2 regions of the Methylobacterium sp. 275MFSha3.1 genome follow, and region 1 is predicted to be linked to the other one. Evidence: predicted binding sites of a transcription regulator. Region 1 holds the regulator's gene; the other holds the start of a gene.

Region 1 (7,454 bases):
CATCGGCATCGCCGACCGCAACACCGTGGCCGGCGTGGTCCGGGCGCACGCGGCGGCGCTGGCGCTCGACCAGGAAGGCACACCGATCCGGATCCTGCCGGGGGTGCGCCTCGTCACCGAGGAGGGGTTCGAAGCCGTCACCTACCCGATGGACCGGGGCGCCTGGGGGCGCCTCTGCCGGCTGCTCACCCTGGGCAACCGGCGCGTCCGCAAGGGCGCGTGCCGCTTCTCCTTCGCCGAGATGGTGGAGGCCGCCGAGGGGCAGATGTTCATCGCGATGCCGCCGGCCCGGCGCCTGCCGGAGGGGTTCCGGGCGCGGCTGGAGGCGCTGGCCGCCGCCGCCCCGGGCCGGACCTTTCTGGGGGCGAGCCACACGCGCCGCGGCGACGAGCGGCGGCGCCTCGGGCTGCTCGCCGAGCTGGGCGCGGCCTCCGGCGCCCCGATGGTCGCGGTCTCGGACGCGCTCTACCACCATCCCGAGCGACGCCCGCTGCAGGACGTGGTCACCTGCATCCGCCAAGGCTGCCGGATCGAGGACGCCGGCTACCGGCTGGAGGCCAATGCCGAGCGCCACCTGAAGCCCGCCGCCGAGATGGCGCGGCTGTTCTCCGACCACCCGGAGGCGCTGGCCCGCACCGTCGAGATCGCGCAGGCCTGCGAGTTCAACCTGTCGCAGCTGCACTACGAGTATCCCGACGAGCCGGTGCCCCCCGGGCGCACGCCGCAGGAATACCTGGAGGAGAAGACCTGGGAACGGGCGCGCTGGCGCTACGGCGGCGAGGTCCCGGACGGCGTCGCGGCGACGCTGCGCGAGGAGCTGCGGCTCATCGCCAAGATGAAATACGCCCGCTACTTCCTGACCCTGTTCGACGTGGTCGAGTTCGCTCGCGGCCGGGGCATCCTCTGCCAGGGCCGCGGCTCGGCGGCCAATTCCGCCGTGTGCTTCTGCCTCGGCATCACCGCGGTGGACCCGTCGAAGCACCGGCTGCTCTTCGCCCGCTTCATCTCGGAGAACCGCGGCGAGCCCCCCGACATCGACGTCGACTTCGAGCACGAGCGCCGCGAGGAGGTGATCCAGCACCTCTACGCCCGCTACGGCCGGGAGCGCGCCGCCCTCTGCGCCACGGTGATCCACTACCGGCCCCGCATGGCGATCCGCGAGGTCGGCAAGGTCCTGGGCCTGACCGAGGACGTGACCGCGGCGATCGCCGACACGGTCTGGGGCTCCTGGGGCACCGGCATGCCGGACCAGCACGTGCGCGAGGCCGGGCTCGACCCGGAGAACCCGGCGATCCGACAGGCGCTCGACCTCGCCCACCAGCTGATCGGCTTCCCCCGCCACCTGTCGCAGCATGTCGGCGGCTTCGTGCTGACCCGCGGCCGCCTCGACGAGACCGTGCCGGTGGGCAACGGCGCCATGGCGGACCGCACCTTCATCGAGTGGGACAAGGACGACATCGACGCGATCGGCCTGATGAAGGTCGACGTGCTGGCGCTCGGCATGCTGACCTGCCTCAAGCGCGGCCTCGATTTCTTGGAGAAGGATCACGGCACCTTCTACGAGACGCTGGCCGACCTGCCGCAGGACGATCCCGCGACCTACGCGATGCTGACGAAGGCCGATTCCGTCGGCGTGTTCCAGGTCGAGAGCCGGGCGCAGATGTCGATGCTGCCGCGCCTTAAGCCCAGGGAGTTCTACGACCTCGTAGTGCAGGTCGCGATCGTGCGCCCCGGCCCGATCCAGGGCGACATGGTCCATCCCTACCTGCGGCGACGCTCCGGGATCGACCCGGTCGAGTACCCGGCCCCGCACCCGGATCACGGCCCGGCGGACGAGCTGAAGGAGGTCCTGCAGAAGACCTACGGCGTGCCGCTGTTCCAGGAGCACGCCATGCAGATCGCCATCACGGCGGCGGGCTTCACCCCGGCCGAGGCCGACGGGCTGCGCCGGGCGATGGCGACCTTCCGCCACGTCGGGTCGATCGGCGGCTTCGCGGACAAGTTCGTGGGCGGCATGACCCGCCGGGGCTACCCGCAGGACTTCGCCGAGCGCTGCTTCGCGCAGATCCGGGGCTTCTCGACCTACGGCTTCCCGGAGAGCCACGCGGCGAGCTTCGCGCTCCTCGTCTACGCCTCGGCCTGGATGAAGTGCCGGCACCCCGACGTCTTCCTGGCCGCGATCCTCAACGCCCAGCCCATGGGCTTCTACCAGCCGGCCCAGCTGGTGCGCGACGCCCGGGCCCACGGGGTCGAGGTGCGGGGCGTCTGCGTCAACGCCAGCGACTGGGACTGCACCCTGGAGCCGGCCGGGGATCCGGCGCTGCACGCCGTGCGGATCGGTCTGCGCGTCGTGCGCGGCCTGCCCGAGGCCGCGATGCGCCGGCTCGTGCGGCTGCGCGCCAACGGCTACGCCAGCATCGAGGGGCTGCAGGCGTCCCTCGCCCTGCCCCGCAACGCCCTGGAGCGGCTGGCCGAGGCGGACGCGTTCCGCTCGCTCGGCCTCGACCGGCGCGCCGCCCTGTGGATGGTCCGCACCCTGGAGGGGACGTCATCCCGCAAGGCCGCCAAGGCCGATGCGAGCGAGCGCCGCGCCCATCTCCTCGACGCACCCCTGCCGCTCTTCGCGTGGCACGCCGATGACGGCCTGTTCCGGCACGAGCCGGCGGTGGACCTTCAGCCCCTGGCCCCGTCCGAGGCCGTGGCCGAGGATTACGCCGCCACCGGCCTGTCGCTCCAGGGGCACCCGGTCGCGTTCTTCCGGGGGCGGCTCGCCCGGATCGGCGCGATCCCGGCCCGGGCCCATCTCGATCCGGCGCTGCCCCAGGGGGCGCGGGTCACGGTGGCGGGGCTCGTGCTGATCCGCCAGCGGCCCGGCACCGCCAAGGGCGTGGTCTTCCTGACGCTGGAGGACGAGACCGGTATCGCCAACGTGATCGTCTGGAAGACCGTGTTCGAGGCGAATCGCCGGATCGCCATGCAGGCGCGGTTCCTCGCCGTGCGCGGCCGGATCCAGCGGGCGGACGGGGTGGTCCACCTCGTGGCGGAGGGGTTTCGCGACCTCACCGCCGCCCTGCGCGACCTGCGCGAGGCCGGCATGAAGCTGCCGCCCGAGAACACGGATTTCGGCGTGCCCCCGGACCGGCGCGTGTTCCCCAGCCGGGATTTCCACTGAGGCCGGCACTTCGAGCGGCCCTCGACCAGCCCCTCGACAGGCCCCGCGCGGCGCGTAGAGTGCGGCGATGTCGAGCTTCGCCGTCCCGCGCCTCCTCCTCGCCGCCTGCGCGGCCCTGCCCCTCCTGGCGGAGGCCGCCCGGGCCGACAGCTGCGACGACCTCACCCGCCAGATCGCCGACGCGATCGGCGGCCGGGTCAGCAAGCGCGCCGGCCCCAGCATCGACATCCGCGTGGCCGGCCCGATCAAGTTCGACGTGACCTGCCGGGCCGAGCCGATCGTGCAGGCGACCTCCGCCGAGCCGAGTCCCTCGGCGACCTTCTTCCGCGACCTGTCGGTGGCCTCCGAGATCCTCGTCGGCCAACCGGCCGCGACCGTCGAGCCGATCATCGCCACCGCCTACCGGACCGCGCTGGCGGAGCGGCGCAAGTCGTTCATCCAGCAGAACGGCTGGTCGGCGTCCTGCTACACCGACCCGGGCAGCAGCGCGATGCGGACCCTCTGCTCGGTGGGGCGCATCCCGCCGGGCTGAGGCGGACCTGAGCCGGCAGGATGCGCGACGCGGGCCCGCTCAGTACTCGATCACGCCGTCGAGCGCGTAGTGCTTCACGGTCTTCCGGTTGGCGATCAGCTCGTCGACCGTGGGCTCGCCCTTGAGGGCGCGGGCGATGGCGAGTTTCGTGGCCTCGTAGTTGGTCCGGTAGAGGTCCTTCTGGTCGAGGTTGTCGTCCTCGGCGCAGCGCTGATCGAGCCAGATCATGATGATCATGCACAGCTCGTCGAGCCCGTCCTTCGGCAGGATGCCCTCGATGATGCAGTCCACGATCGCGTCGCCGGTGGCGGCCTGGACCACGCCGCCGAGGAGCTCGGCATACTCGGCCGTGTGGATCGTGACCTTGGTGGTCATCATCGTGGCCGGGCGCACGAGCTGGTTGAGGTCGCGCACCACGAACATCCGCGTGTGGCCTTGGACCTGCCCCATCATCGACGCGAAGGCCTGACCGACCGGGCCGCGCACCGAGCCGATCAGCACCTCCGGCATGGCGTCGGTGTACTGGCCCTCGGCCGCCAGCACCGTGGCCTCGCCCGTGCGGAACCAGATCTCTTGCATGTTCGAACTCCACCTGATCGGAGCCCGCGGGAGACATCATCGGCGGCCTCGCGTCAATCGCCCCGAGGCCGGCCCCCATCCCGGCCGCCCCTGCCCTCGCCCGCGCCGCGGCGCGGGCGCAGCCCCGTGCCGCCCCGTGCCGCCCCGTATCGCCGCGATGCGGCCGCCGGCATCCGCGACGGCGCGCATCTCCACCCCCGCGCGGCCTGTGGCCTTGAGGAACGCGGACAGGCGAGGCAGGGAAGACCGGAGCGTGGCTCCGGGAGCGGTCCCGGGCCTGGCCGTTCCGGTGGGCGCGCGGCGCCGTGCCGGGCATGCGGGAGGAACACGATGGCGGAGAGCACGGACCGGGGCTCCGGCTGGAGCCTTCAGGCGAGCGCCGTGCCCGACGGGGTGCGCCTGGAACTCGCCCTCGCCGACCTCGGCGGTGCGCCGGTCACCGCCGCGATCGTGCTCGACCGGACGGAGGCCCGGGCCTTCGCCCGCGCCCTGCTGGCCGCCGCCGGCGACGCCGCGGAGCGGACGTTCCCGAAGCCGGGCGCCTGAGGGCGCGCCGCCGGCCGGTCAGCGCACGCCGAGGCCCGGATTGCGGCCCGGCAGGCGGGGGACCACGGTGCCGCGCTTCTCGATCGGCGCGTCGCAGGCGTAGGCGAACTCGGTCTTCAGCGGATCGAACACGGTCTCGCCAGTGATCCGGCAATCCTCGCGCACGGTCTCGTCGAGATAGGCCCGGGCGGCGGTGCGGAAGCGCTTCACCCGGGTGGCGCCCGGCTCCGGATCGATCCGGACCTCGCTCAGGTTGCAGCCGGTATACTCGCGCAGGGCGTTGGACACGATCAGCATCCGGCGCAGCTGCCGGTTGTCGTAGACCTCGTAGGGCTCCTTGCAGCCGATCGTGACGACCTGGGGAGTGAGCGCCACGTAGTTCCGCGAGATGTAGGAGAATCCGGTGGTGCAGCCGGCGAGGCCGAGGGCGGCGAGGCCGAGGGGCAGCAGAGCTGCGGGTCGTCGCATCCTCGTCATTCCAAGAGGGTCCCAGCCCGCACCCCGGATCCGCCGCCTTCCCGGCGGGGCGCCGCGATGCATTGAAACGGCTCCGCTTGCGCCGTCAATGCGTTTCTCGACCTTCTCCCGCGGGCGCGCCCGCGGCGCGCCGGGCCGAGCGGTGCCGCTCTTGCGGAACACTTGCGGAACGTTTAACCTGTTCGTGATTTGTTTCGGAGACCGTCACGTGGCGGTCCGCCAAGCCGCGAGTCCCCCGTCGATGCTCACGCGCAAGCAGCTGGACCTCCTGCGATTCATCCAGAGCCGGATGCAGGAATGCGGTGTCCCGCCGTCGTTCGACGAGATGAAGGATGCCCTCGATCTCAAGTCGAAATCCGGCATCCACCGGCTGATCACGGCGCTCGAGGAGCGCGGCTTCCTCCGGCGCCTCCCAAATCGGGCCCGCGCCATCGAGGTGATCCGCATCCCCGAGAGCCTGACCCAGGCCGCTCCGGCGACTCAGGCCCCCGCCGAGCCGCGCCGCTTCACGCCGAGCGTGGTCGAGGGCGGTAAGTCCAAGCAGCCGCCGGCCCCGGCGAGCACGCGGATGATCGACGAGTCCGGCCGCGCCATCTCGATCCCGGTCATGGGCCGGATCGCGGCCGGTACGCCCGTCTCGGCGATCCAGAACCAGAGCCACGCCATCACCCTGTCGCCGGACTTCGTGGCCGGCGGCGAGCACTACGCCCTCGAGGTGCGCGGCGACTCGATGGTCGAGGCGGGCATCCTGGACGGCGACCTCGTGGTCATCCGCAAGCAGGAGACGGCCAATACCGGCGACATCATCGTGGCGCTGATCGACGACGAGGAGGCGACGCTCAAGCGCCTGCGCCGCCGCGGCTCGTCGATCGCCCTCGAGGCCGCCAACCCGGCCTACGAGACCCGCGTGCTCGGGCCCGACCGGGTCCGGATCCAGGGCCGCCTCGTGAGCCTCGTCCGCCGCTACTGAAGCGGCTCGGCCGGCGCGTCGCCGGGGGCGAGGTCTCCGCCCGGCGCGGCGTCGGCCTCCGGCGTCGCGGCGATCCCGTTCTCCGCGGGGCGGTCGCCCGGCTCCGCGGTGACCGGCGACGGAGGTCCCGGCCCGCGCCCCGCGGCCGGCCGCCAGGGCACGGCGCGGCCGTCGTCCCGGGCGTAGCGCGCGGCGAAGCCGTCGCCGTCGGTCCGGAGGGCCACGGCCCCGCGGGCGGCGAGGACGCGCCGGTCGATCACCAGCGGCCCCGTGCAGGTGGGCGGCGCCGCGAGGCCCGTGATCAGCACCGCGGCGCGGGCGCAATCCTCCGGGAAGGCCCGCCGGTCCCGGACCAGGGCGACCGCCCGCCCGTCCGGCAGCCGGGCGGTGCAGCCGAGCCGGTCGCAGCGCCCGCTGCCCGACCGGACGATCAGCGCCGCGGACCGCCGCCCGTCGCCGTCCGCCTTCAGCCACTGCTCGAGGACGAAGCCCGAAGGGCTGCCGAGGGCCGCGAGCTGCCCGTCCGGGCCCCGCACCGCGGCCCCGGCGCCCTGCCGGTCGACGTAGAGGTCGTAGCGGTCGGGCCGGGCCGCGAGGACGAGCCCGAGCAGGACCGGCGGCACGGCGAGCCAGCGCAGGCGCGAGGCCGGCAGCGTCCCCAGCAGCAGGCCGGCGGTCAGCAGGGCCAGCGCCCCGGCGCCGAAGGCCGGCAGCACCAGGACCGCCCGCTCGAACCCGGCGATCCAGTCCGAGATCGCCAGCATCCCGGCCACCGCCTGCCCCATCAGCCACCAGACCGGCCGGTCGAGGGCGAAGGGATAGGCGAGGCAGCCGATCACCGCGGCGGGCATCACCACCAGGGAGACGAGCGGCAGGGTCAGGGCGTTGCCGACGAGGCCGAAGGGCTGGACCGTCTGGAAGTGGTAGGTGGCGAAGGGGGCCGTCGCGACCTGCGCCACCAGGGTCGTGGCCAGGGTCCCGGTGATCGCCGACAGGCCGGTCCCGACGAGCCGCCCGATCCGCCCGGCCCCCGGGCGCACGAGCAGCCGCCCGTCGATCAGCCGCGCGCAGGCGATCAGCCCGGCCACGGCGCCGAAGGACATCTGGAAGCTCGGGCCGAGCAGGCCCTCCGGCTCGCGGGCGAGCGCGATCAGCGCCGAGAGGGCGAGGTTGCGCAT
Region 2 (7,454 bases), on a different contig from region 1:
GCGGTCGTGGCCGGGCTGGCCGCGGGGCTCCTGCAGCACCCGCTGGTCTTCTCCGCCGAGACGCTGATGCCGAAATTCTCGCGCCTCTCGCCGATGGCGGGCGTGAAGCGGCTCCTCGGCGTCGAGGCCCTGTTCCAGTTCGGCAAGGGGCTCGCGAAGATCGCCGCCGTGGGCGTGGTCGGCGCGGTGATGCTGTGGAACGACCGCGACCGGCTGGAAGTGTTCGCCCAGCTGGACCCGGCCGCCTCCATGCCGGCGATCCTGTCCCTCAGCCTGAAGCTGCTCGCCGGCATGCTGTGCATGCACCTCGCGATCACCCTCGGCGACGCGCTCTACGCGCGGTTCCGCTGGCGCAAGCGCCACCGGATGTCGAAGGAGGAGCTCAAGCAGGAGATGAAGGAGTCGGAGGGCAATCCCGAGGTGAAGGGGCGCCTGAAGCAGCTCCGGATGGCCCGGGTGAAGAAGCGCATGATGGCCGCGGTCCCCACCGCCACCGTCGTGGTGACGAACCCCACCCACTACGCGGTGGCGCTGCGCTACGAGACCGGCATGGCCGCGCCGGTCTGCGTCGCCAAGGGCGTCGACGCGCTCGCCCTGCGCATCCGCGCGGTGGCGGCCGAGCACGGCGTCGCGGTGATCGAGAACCCGCCGCTCGCCCGGGCGCTCCACGCCACCGTGGAGATCGACCGGGAGATCCCGGCCGAGCACTACCGCGCGGTGGCGGAGGTCATCGGGTTCGTGCTGCGCCTGCGGAGACGGGCGGCGTAGCCCCGCGCGATCCGCGCGCGGCGCCGTCTCGCCGAACGCCCGGTGGGGCGAAAGCCACGCTTCCTCCACCTTTTTTCGCGAGGCTGTGTCAAGGCTTGGCGCGACGAGACTGATGCCGCGCCCCGCATGTCCTGATATGGCCGGCGGACTAACCGGGTGACTGTTCTGGAATGAAGCCGATGGCCGACGTCACTGGACCTCCGGCGCCCGCCGCGGGCCCGCAGAATTCGGGTCCCCCGGTCGCGCAGGCCTCGTCCCTGCTGGGAACGGGCTCGATCGACCGCTCGGAACAGCCGGGCCGGGTCGGCCTGCTCCTCGTGCTCGCCGGCCTGCTGGTCGGCGCGGCCATCGGCCTGTCCTTCGTGGCCAACGAGCAGGCCCAGTCGCTGATCGTCTGGCTGCTTGCCCTGCTGGCCATGGCGGGCGTGTTCTTCCTGTTCGCCCTCGCCATCGGGGCGCTCCAGCTCAGCGGCAGCGCCGCCCGGGACGACATCACCAAGGGCATCGTCGACGCCTCGCCGGACGGCCAGCTGGTCGTCGAGGACGGCGGCCGGCTGATCTACGCCAACGAGGCCTATCTGCGGATCGCCAGCGGCGACACCTTCTCCAACCTCGTGCCGGTGGAGCGCATCCTCGTCGGCTCGCCGGAGGTCTCCGAGGCGGTCTACCGCCTGTCGCAGGCCTCGCGCGACGCCCGGGCCCACACCGAGGAGGTGCGGATGTCGCCGCCCCTCGGCCCAACGGCCGGCGAGCGCGGCTTCGGCTGGTACCGGGTCTCGGTGCGGCCCCTCGCGCGCCCGCGCCGGGCGGCCTCCCTCTGGACGGTGGCCGACATCACCGCCGAGCGGGAGCGGCAGGAGAACGTCTTCCAGGAACTCCAGCACGCCATCGACTACCTCGACCACGCCCCGGCGGGCTTCCTGTCGATCGATCCGGCGGGCGCCATCGTCTACATGAACGCGACCCTGGCGGCCTGGCTCGGCTACGACCTCGCCAGCGTCGGCCCCGGCGGCCCGCACCTCACCGAGATCGCCCCGGAGGCGGACGTGCTGGTGCGCACGGCCGGCCTGCCGGGCGAGGTCCGCACCGACCGCTTCGACCTCGACCTGCGCCGCCGCAACGGTCACACCCTGCCGGTCCGGCTCTACCACCGGGTCGCCTTCGGCAAGGACGGCAAGCCCGGCTCGTCGCGGACCTTCGTGATCAACCGCTCCGCCGGGGCCGAGACCGACGAGCCGCAGCGCGCCGCCGAGGTCCGGCTGGCCCGCTTCCTCAACAACTCGCCGATCGCCATCGCGACCCTCGACAGCGGCGGCCGGATCGCCCGCGCCAACGCCTCGTTCACGCGCCTGTTCGGCACGGTCCCGCGGCAGGCCGACGACGGCGCCCCGGACGGGGAGGGCGTGCCGCGGGTCGAGCCCAACGTCGCCGACTCGGTGGCCGACCGGACCGCCCTGGAGGCCGGGCTCGCCCGCGCCGCGAGCGGGCGGACCGACCCGGAGCCGATCGAGGTCCAGCTCAACGGGCCCGGCGGCCGCTCGGCCCGGGTCTGGCTCAGCCCGGCCGACGGCGGCGATGCCGGCCAGCAGACCGACGAGGCCGAGCGGGTGATCCTCTACGCCCTCGACACGACGGCGCAGCGCCAGCTGGAGCAGCAGGTCGCCCAGGCCCAGAAGATGAACGCGGTCGGCCAGCTCGCCGGCGGCATCGCGCACGACTTCAACAACGTCCTGCAGGCGATCATCGGCTACTCGGACCTGCTGCTCGCGAGCCACCGGCCGACCGACCCGGCCTTCCAGGACATCATGCAGATCAAGCAGAACGCCAACCGGGCGGCGGGCCTCGTCCGCCAGCTCCTGGCGTTCTCCCGCCGGCAGACGCTGCGCCCGGAGGTGATGAATGTCGGGGAGGCGCTCTCCGAGCTGACCCTCCTCCTCAAGCGGCTGCTCGGCGAGCGCGTCGCGCTGGAGCTGAAGCACGGCCGCGAGGTCTGGCCCGTGAAGGCCGACGTCAACCAGTTCGAACAGGTGATCGTCAATCTGGCGGTCAACGCCCGCGACGCCATGCCGGAGGGCGGCAAGCTGATGATCCGCACCGAGAACGTCTCCGATCCGGGGGCGGCCGCCGGGGCGGAGGGGCGCGGTGGGGCGCCGGCGGGCGACCACGTGCTGATCGAGGTGCGCGATACCGGCCAGGGCATCCCGCCCGAGCTGATGGAGAAGATCTTCGAGCCGTTCTTCACCACCAAGGAGATCGGCAAGGGCACCGGCCTCGGGCTCTCGACGGTGTTCGGCATTGTCAAGCAGTCCGGCGGCACCATCGACGTGCAGTCGAAGGTCGGGGAGGGCACGGCCTTCCGCATCTACCTGCCGCGTCACGTGCCCGTGGCGGAGCCCGAGGAGGTGCCGGTCGCGGCGGCCGAGCCGGCACTGCCGCGCGCGGAGCCGCTCGCGCCGGCTTCCACCACCGCCCATCCCGATTCCGGGTCGGACGCCAAGCCGGTCACCGCGCCGGCCGCGGGCGGCGACGCTGCTGTGCCGAAGGGGGAGACGCCGCCCGCCAAGGTCGACAAGCCGGCGCCGCGCAAGCCCGCCGCCGATCATACGGGGCAGGGGACCATCCTGCTCGTCGAGGACGAGGACCCGGTGCGGGCGGTCAACAGCCGGGCGCTCTCGGCCCGCGGCTACACGGTGCTGGAGGCGGCCTCGGGCCTCGAGGCCCTGGCGATCGTCCGCGAGGGCGCGCAGACCATCGATCTCGTCGTCTCCGACGTGGTCATGCCCGAGATGGACGGCCCGACGCTCCTGCGGGAGGTGCGCAAGCATCAGCCCGACCTGAAGGTGATCTTCGTGTCCGGCTACGCCGAGGACGCGTTCCGCAAGAACCTGCCCGAGGGTGAGACCTTCAACTTCCTGCCCAAGCCCTTCAGCCTGAAGCAGCTCGTCGAGACCGTGAAGAAGACGATGGCGGACTGACCGGCCCGTCGCGTCCGGTCACCGTCGCTCAACGAAGAGCGGCCCCGGAGAGACTCCGGGGCCGCGCATCTTCGAACGTCGCAAGGTCCGCCGCGCGCCGTCGCCGGCCCGCGGCGGCGCGACCTACGCCTCGCCCTCGTCGAGATCGTCCGCCGTCGGGGCGGCGTTCTCCAAGATCTTCTCGGCGACCAGACCGGAATTCTGCCGGATCGAGCCCTCGATCTCGGCCGCGATCTTCGGATTGTCGCGCAGGAAGCCCTTCGAGTTCTCGCGGCCCTGGCCGAGGCGCTGGCTGTTGTACGAGAACCAGGCGCCCGACTTCTCGACGATCCCGGCCTTCACGCCGAGGTCGATCAGCTCGCCGACCTTCGACACGCCCTCGCCGAACATGATGTCGAACTCGACCTGCTTGAAGGGCGGGGCGACCTTGTTCTTCACCACCTTGACGCGGACCTGGTTGCCGATCGCCTCATCGCGGTCCTTGAGCGTCGAGATGCGGCGGATGTCGAGGCGCACCGAGGCGTAGAACTTGAGGGCGTTGCCGCCCGTGGTCGTCTCGGGGCTGCCGTACATGACGCCGATCTTCATCCGGATCTGGTTGATGAAGATGACCATGCAGTTCGAGCGCGAGATCGAGCCGGTCAGCTTGCGCAGGGCCTGGCTCATCAGGCGGGCCTGGAGGCCGGGCTGGCTCTCGCCCATCTCGCCCTCGATCTCGGCCCGCGGGGTCAGCGCGGCCACCGAATCGACCACCAGCACGTCGATGGCGCCGGAGCGCACGAGCGTGTCGGTGATCTCGAGCGCCTGCTCGCCCGTGTCGGGCTGGGAGATCAGCAGGTCGTCGAGGTTCACGCCGAGCTTGCGGGCGTAGACCGGGTCGAGGGCGTGCTCGGCGTCCACGAAGGCGCAGACGCCGCCCTTCTTCTGGGCCTCCGCGATCGTGTGGAGCGCCAGCGTCGTCTTGCCGGACGATTCGGGACCGTAGATCTCGATCACCCGGCCGCGCGGCAGGCCGCCGACGCCGAGCGCGATGTCGAGGCCCAGCGAGCCGGTCGAGACGGTCTCGACCTCCTGGACCTTGTCGTTCTTGCCGAGCCGCATGATCGAGCCCTTGCCGAAGGCGCGCTCGATCTGAGCCAGGGCAGCGTCAATGGCCTTGGACTTGTCCTTGTCCACCGGGGGCATGTCGACCACTTTCAATGCGGGCTGGGCCATCTGGCGGGCTCCTTATGAAGGGGTTGGACGCAGTTCACAACGCGCGTCGCCACCGCCTTCATGTACCCGTTTTGTTCTCAGCCAGCAAGGCCGGAACGCCGTTTTGCTGGACGCAAGTCACGAAATCCCGGCTCAAGCCCCGGATGCCCCGCGACAGCAATCCAATCCGGTAATCGCCCGCGAGGACCCGTACGAACGCCGACACAACGCGCCGGACGGGACGACCGCCAGCCGCAATGGCGACGCCTCCCGCGGTCCCGCAGCGGGCTCGGCCCGCCGGCGACCGGGACCCAACCGCCAGACATGCGGCCGAAAACGACGACGCCCGGCACGAATCCGGCTCTCGCGAGTCGAATTGCGTCCGGGCGTTCGTCGTACCGGTCGTCGGGCATCCCCGGGATGGTCACCCCAGAGGAGGCACCATCCCGCGACGCCGCGGGCGGGAATCTGGCGGACGCGGAGACCGCAGCCGCCGGGACCCCAGGATCAGGCGGCCTCGCCGGCCTCGGCCTGGACGGCCTCGCCCTCGACCAGCTTCCAGGTCTTGGTCTTGGAGAACGGACGGCACTCCTCGATGAACACCGTCTGCCCGACCTTGGCGACGTTGCCCTCGTCGTGCGCGTGGTAGTTCTTCGACCGCCGCACGGTCTTCTTCATCACCGGGTGCGTGAAGCGGCGCTCCACCTTCACCACGATGGTCTTCTCACCCTTGTCGCTGACGACGGTGCCCTGCAGGATGCGCTTCGGCATGGTTGTCTCCTAAAACCCGCCTCAGCCCTTGGCCTGCTGCAGCGTCTTGGAACGCTGCAGAGTCCGGACACGGGCGATGTCGCGACGGACCTCGCGGACGCGGGCGACGTTCTCGAGCTGGCCGGTGGCCCCCTGGAAGCGCAGGTTGAACTGCTCCTTCTTGAGGTTGATCAGCTCGTCATTCAGCTGATCCGGCGACAGCGCCTTCAGATCAGACAGTCTCTGGGTCGACTTCACGATATCCTCCGTTCAGTCGGCGATGCGCTGGACGACCCGCGTGCGGATCGGGAGCTTCGCGGCGCCGAGGCGGAGCGCCTCCTTGGCGATGTTCTCGGCAACGCCGTCGACCTCGAACATGATCCGGCCGGGATGGACCCGGGCCGCCCAGTAATCCGGGGCGCCCTTACCGGAGCCCATGCGGACCTCGGTCGGCTTCGACGACACCGGGACGTCCGGGAACACCCGGATCCAGACGCGGCCCTGGCGCTTCATCTCGCGGGTGATCGCGCGGCGGGCCGCCTCGATCTGGCGGGCGGTGACGCGCTCGGGCTCCACCGCCTTCAGGCCGAACTGGCCGAAGTTCAGCTCGAAGCCGCCCTTGGCCGCACCGTGGATGCGGCCCTTGAACTGCTTGCGGAAGCGGGTCTTTTTCGGTTGCAGCATGGCTTCCTACCTTACGCGTGCTCGCGCTCGCGGCGTCCGCGCTCGCGGCCGCCCTCGCCATCGCGCTCACGGCGTCCGCCAGAGCGGCCGCCCTCTTCCTGGGCCTTCTTGTCCTGGGCCATCGGGTCGTGCTCGAGGATCTCGCCCTTGAACACCCACACCTTGATGCCGCAGGTCCCGTAGGTCGTGAACGCCGTGGCGGTGCCGTAGTCGACGTCGGCGCGCAGCGTGTGCAGCGGGACGCGGCCCTCGCGGTACCATTCCTGGCGGGCGATCTCGGCGCCGCCGAGACGGCCCGAGCAGTTGATCCGGATGCCCTCGGCGCCCAGACGCATGGCCGACTGCACGGCCCGCTTCATGGCGCGCCGGAAGGCGACGCGGCGCTCGAGCTGCTGGGCGATCGAGTCGGCCACCAGGGTGGCGTCGATCTCGGGCTTGCGCACCTCGACGATGTTGATGGTCACGTCGGCCTTCGTCATCGTGCCGACGAGCTTGCGCAGCTTCTCGATGTCCGCGCCCTTCTTGCCGATCACCACGCCCGGACGACCCGAGTGAATGGTGACCCGGCACTTCCGGTGCGGGCGCTCGATGACGATCTTGGAGACCGCCGCCTGCTTGAGCTGCTTCATGAGGGCGGCGCGGATCGCGACGTCCTCGTGCATGAGCTTCGCGTAGTCGCCCTTGTTGGCGAACCAGCGGGAATCCCAGGTCCGGTTGATGCCGAGCCGGAGACCGATCGGGTTGACTTTCTGACCCATCAGATCCTCCTCAAGCCGCTTCGGCTTGGCGGACTTCGCGAACCACGATGGTGAGGTTCGAGAAGGGCTTCAGGATGCGCGCGCCGCGGCCGCGGGCGCGGGCGTGGAAACGCTTGAGAACCAGCGCCTTGCCCACGAAGGCCTGGGACACGACGAGGTCGTCGACGTCCAGGTCGTGGTTGTTCTCGGCGTTGGCGATGGCGCTCTCGAGGCACTTCTTGACCTCGGTCGAGATCCGCTTGCGCGAGAACTGCAACTCGGCGAGCGCCGTGTCGACCTTCTTGCCGCGGATCATCTGCGCCACGAGGTTGAGCTTCTGCGGGCT

What was found. Region 1 encodes LexA, which represses DNA repair genes until DNA is damaged. Its sites were predicted from a motif close to TGTTCNNNNTGTGTTCNG; they were not measured.
Region 2: the regulator LexA is predicted to act here: its motif matches at 5,020-5,037, upstream of recA (recombinase RecA).

What each region holds. Positions count from the first base shown of each region.
Region 1 covers NZ_FNWP01000010.1:79,504-86,957, forward strand. The annotation lists gene BLW78_RS13755 (error-prone DNA polymerase) at 1-3,172, shown strand, start outside; gene BLW78_RS13760 (hypothetical protein) at 3,240-3,704, shown strand; gene fae (formaldehyde-activating enzyme) at 3,744-4,283, opposite strand; gene BLW78_RS13770 (hypothetical protein) at 4,614-4,829, shown strand; gene BLW78_RS13775 (hypothetical protein) at 4,848-5,297, opposite strand; gene lexA (transcriptional repressor LexA) at 5,548-6,276, shown strand; gene BLW78_RS13785 (ComEC/Rec2 family competence protein) at 6,270-7,454, opposite strand, start outside.
Region 2 covers NZ_FNWP01000014.1:171,883-179,336, forward strand. The annotation lists gene flhB (flagellar biosynthesis protein FlhB) at 1-768, shown strand, start outside; gene BLW78_RS18170 (hybrid sensor histidine kinase/response regulator) at 948-3,743, shown strand; gene recA (recombinase RecA) at 3,867-4,958, opposite strand; gene rpsQ (30S ribosomal protein S17) at 5,445-5,708, opposite strand; gene rpmC (50S ribosomal protein L29) at 5,730-5,945, opposite strand; gene rplP (50S ribosomal protein L16) at 5,958-6,371, opposite strand; gene rpsC (30S ribosomal protein S3) at 6,383-7,129, opposite strand; gene rplV (50S ribosomal protein L22) at 7,140-7,454, opposite strand, start outside.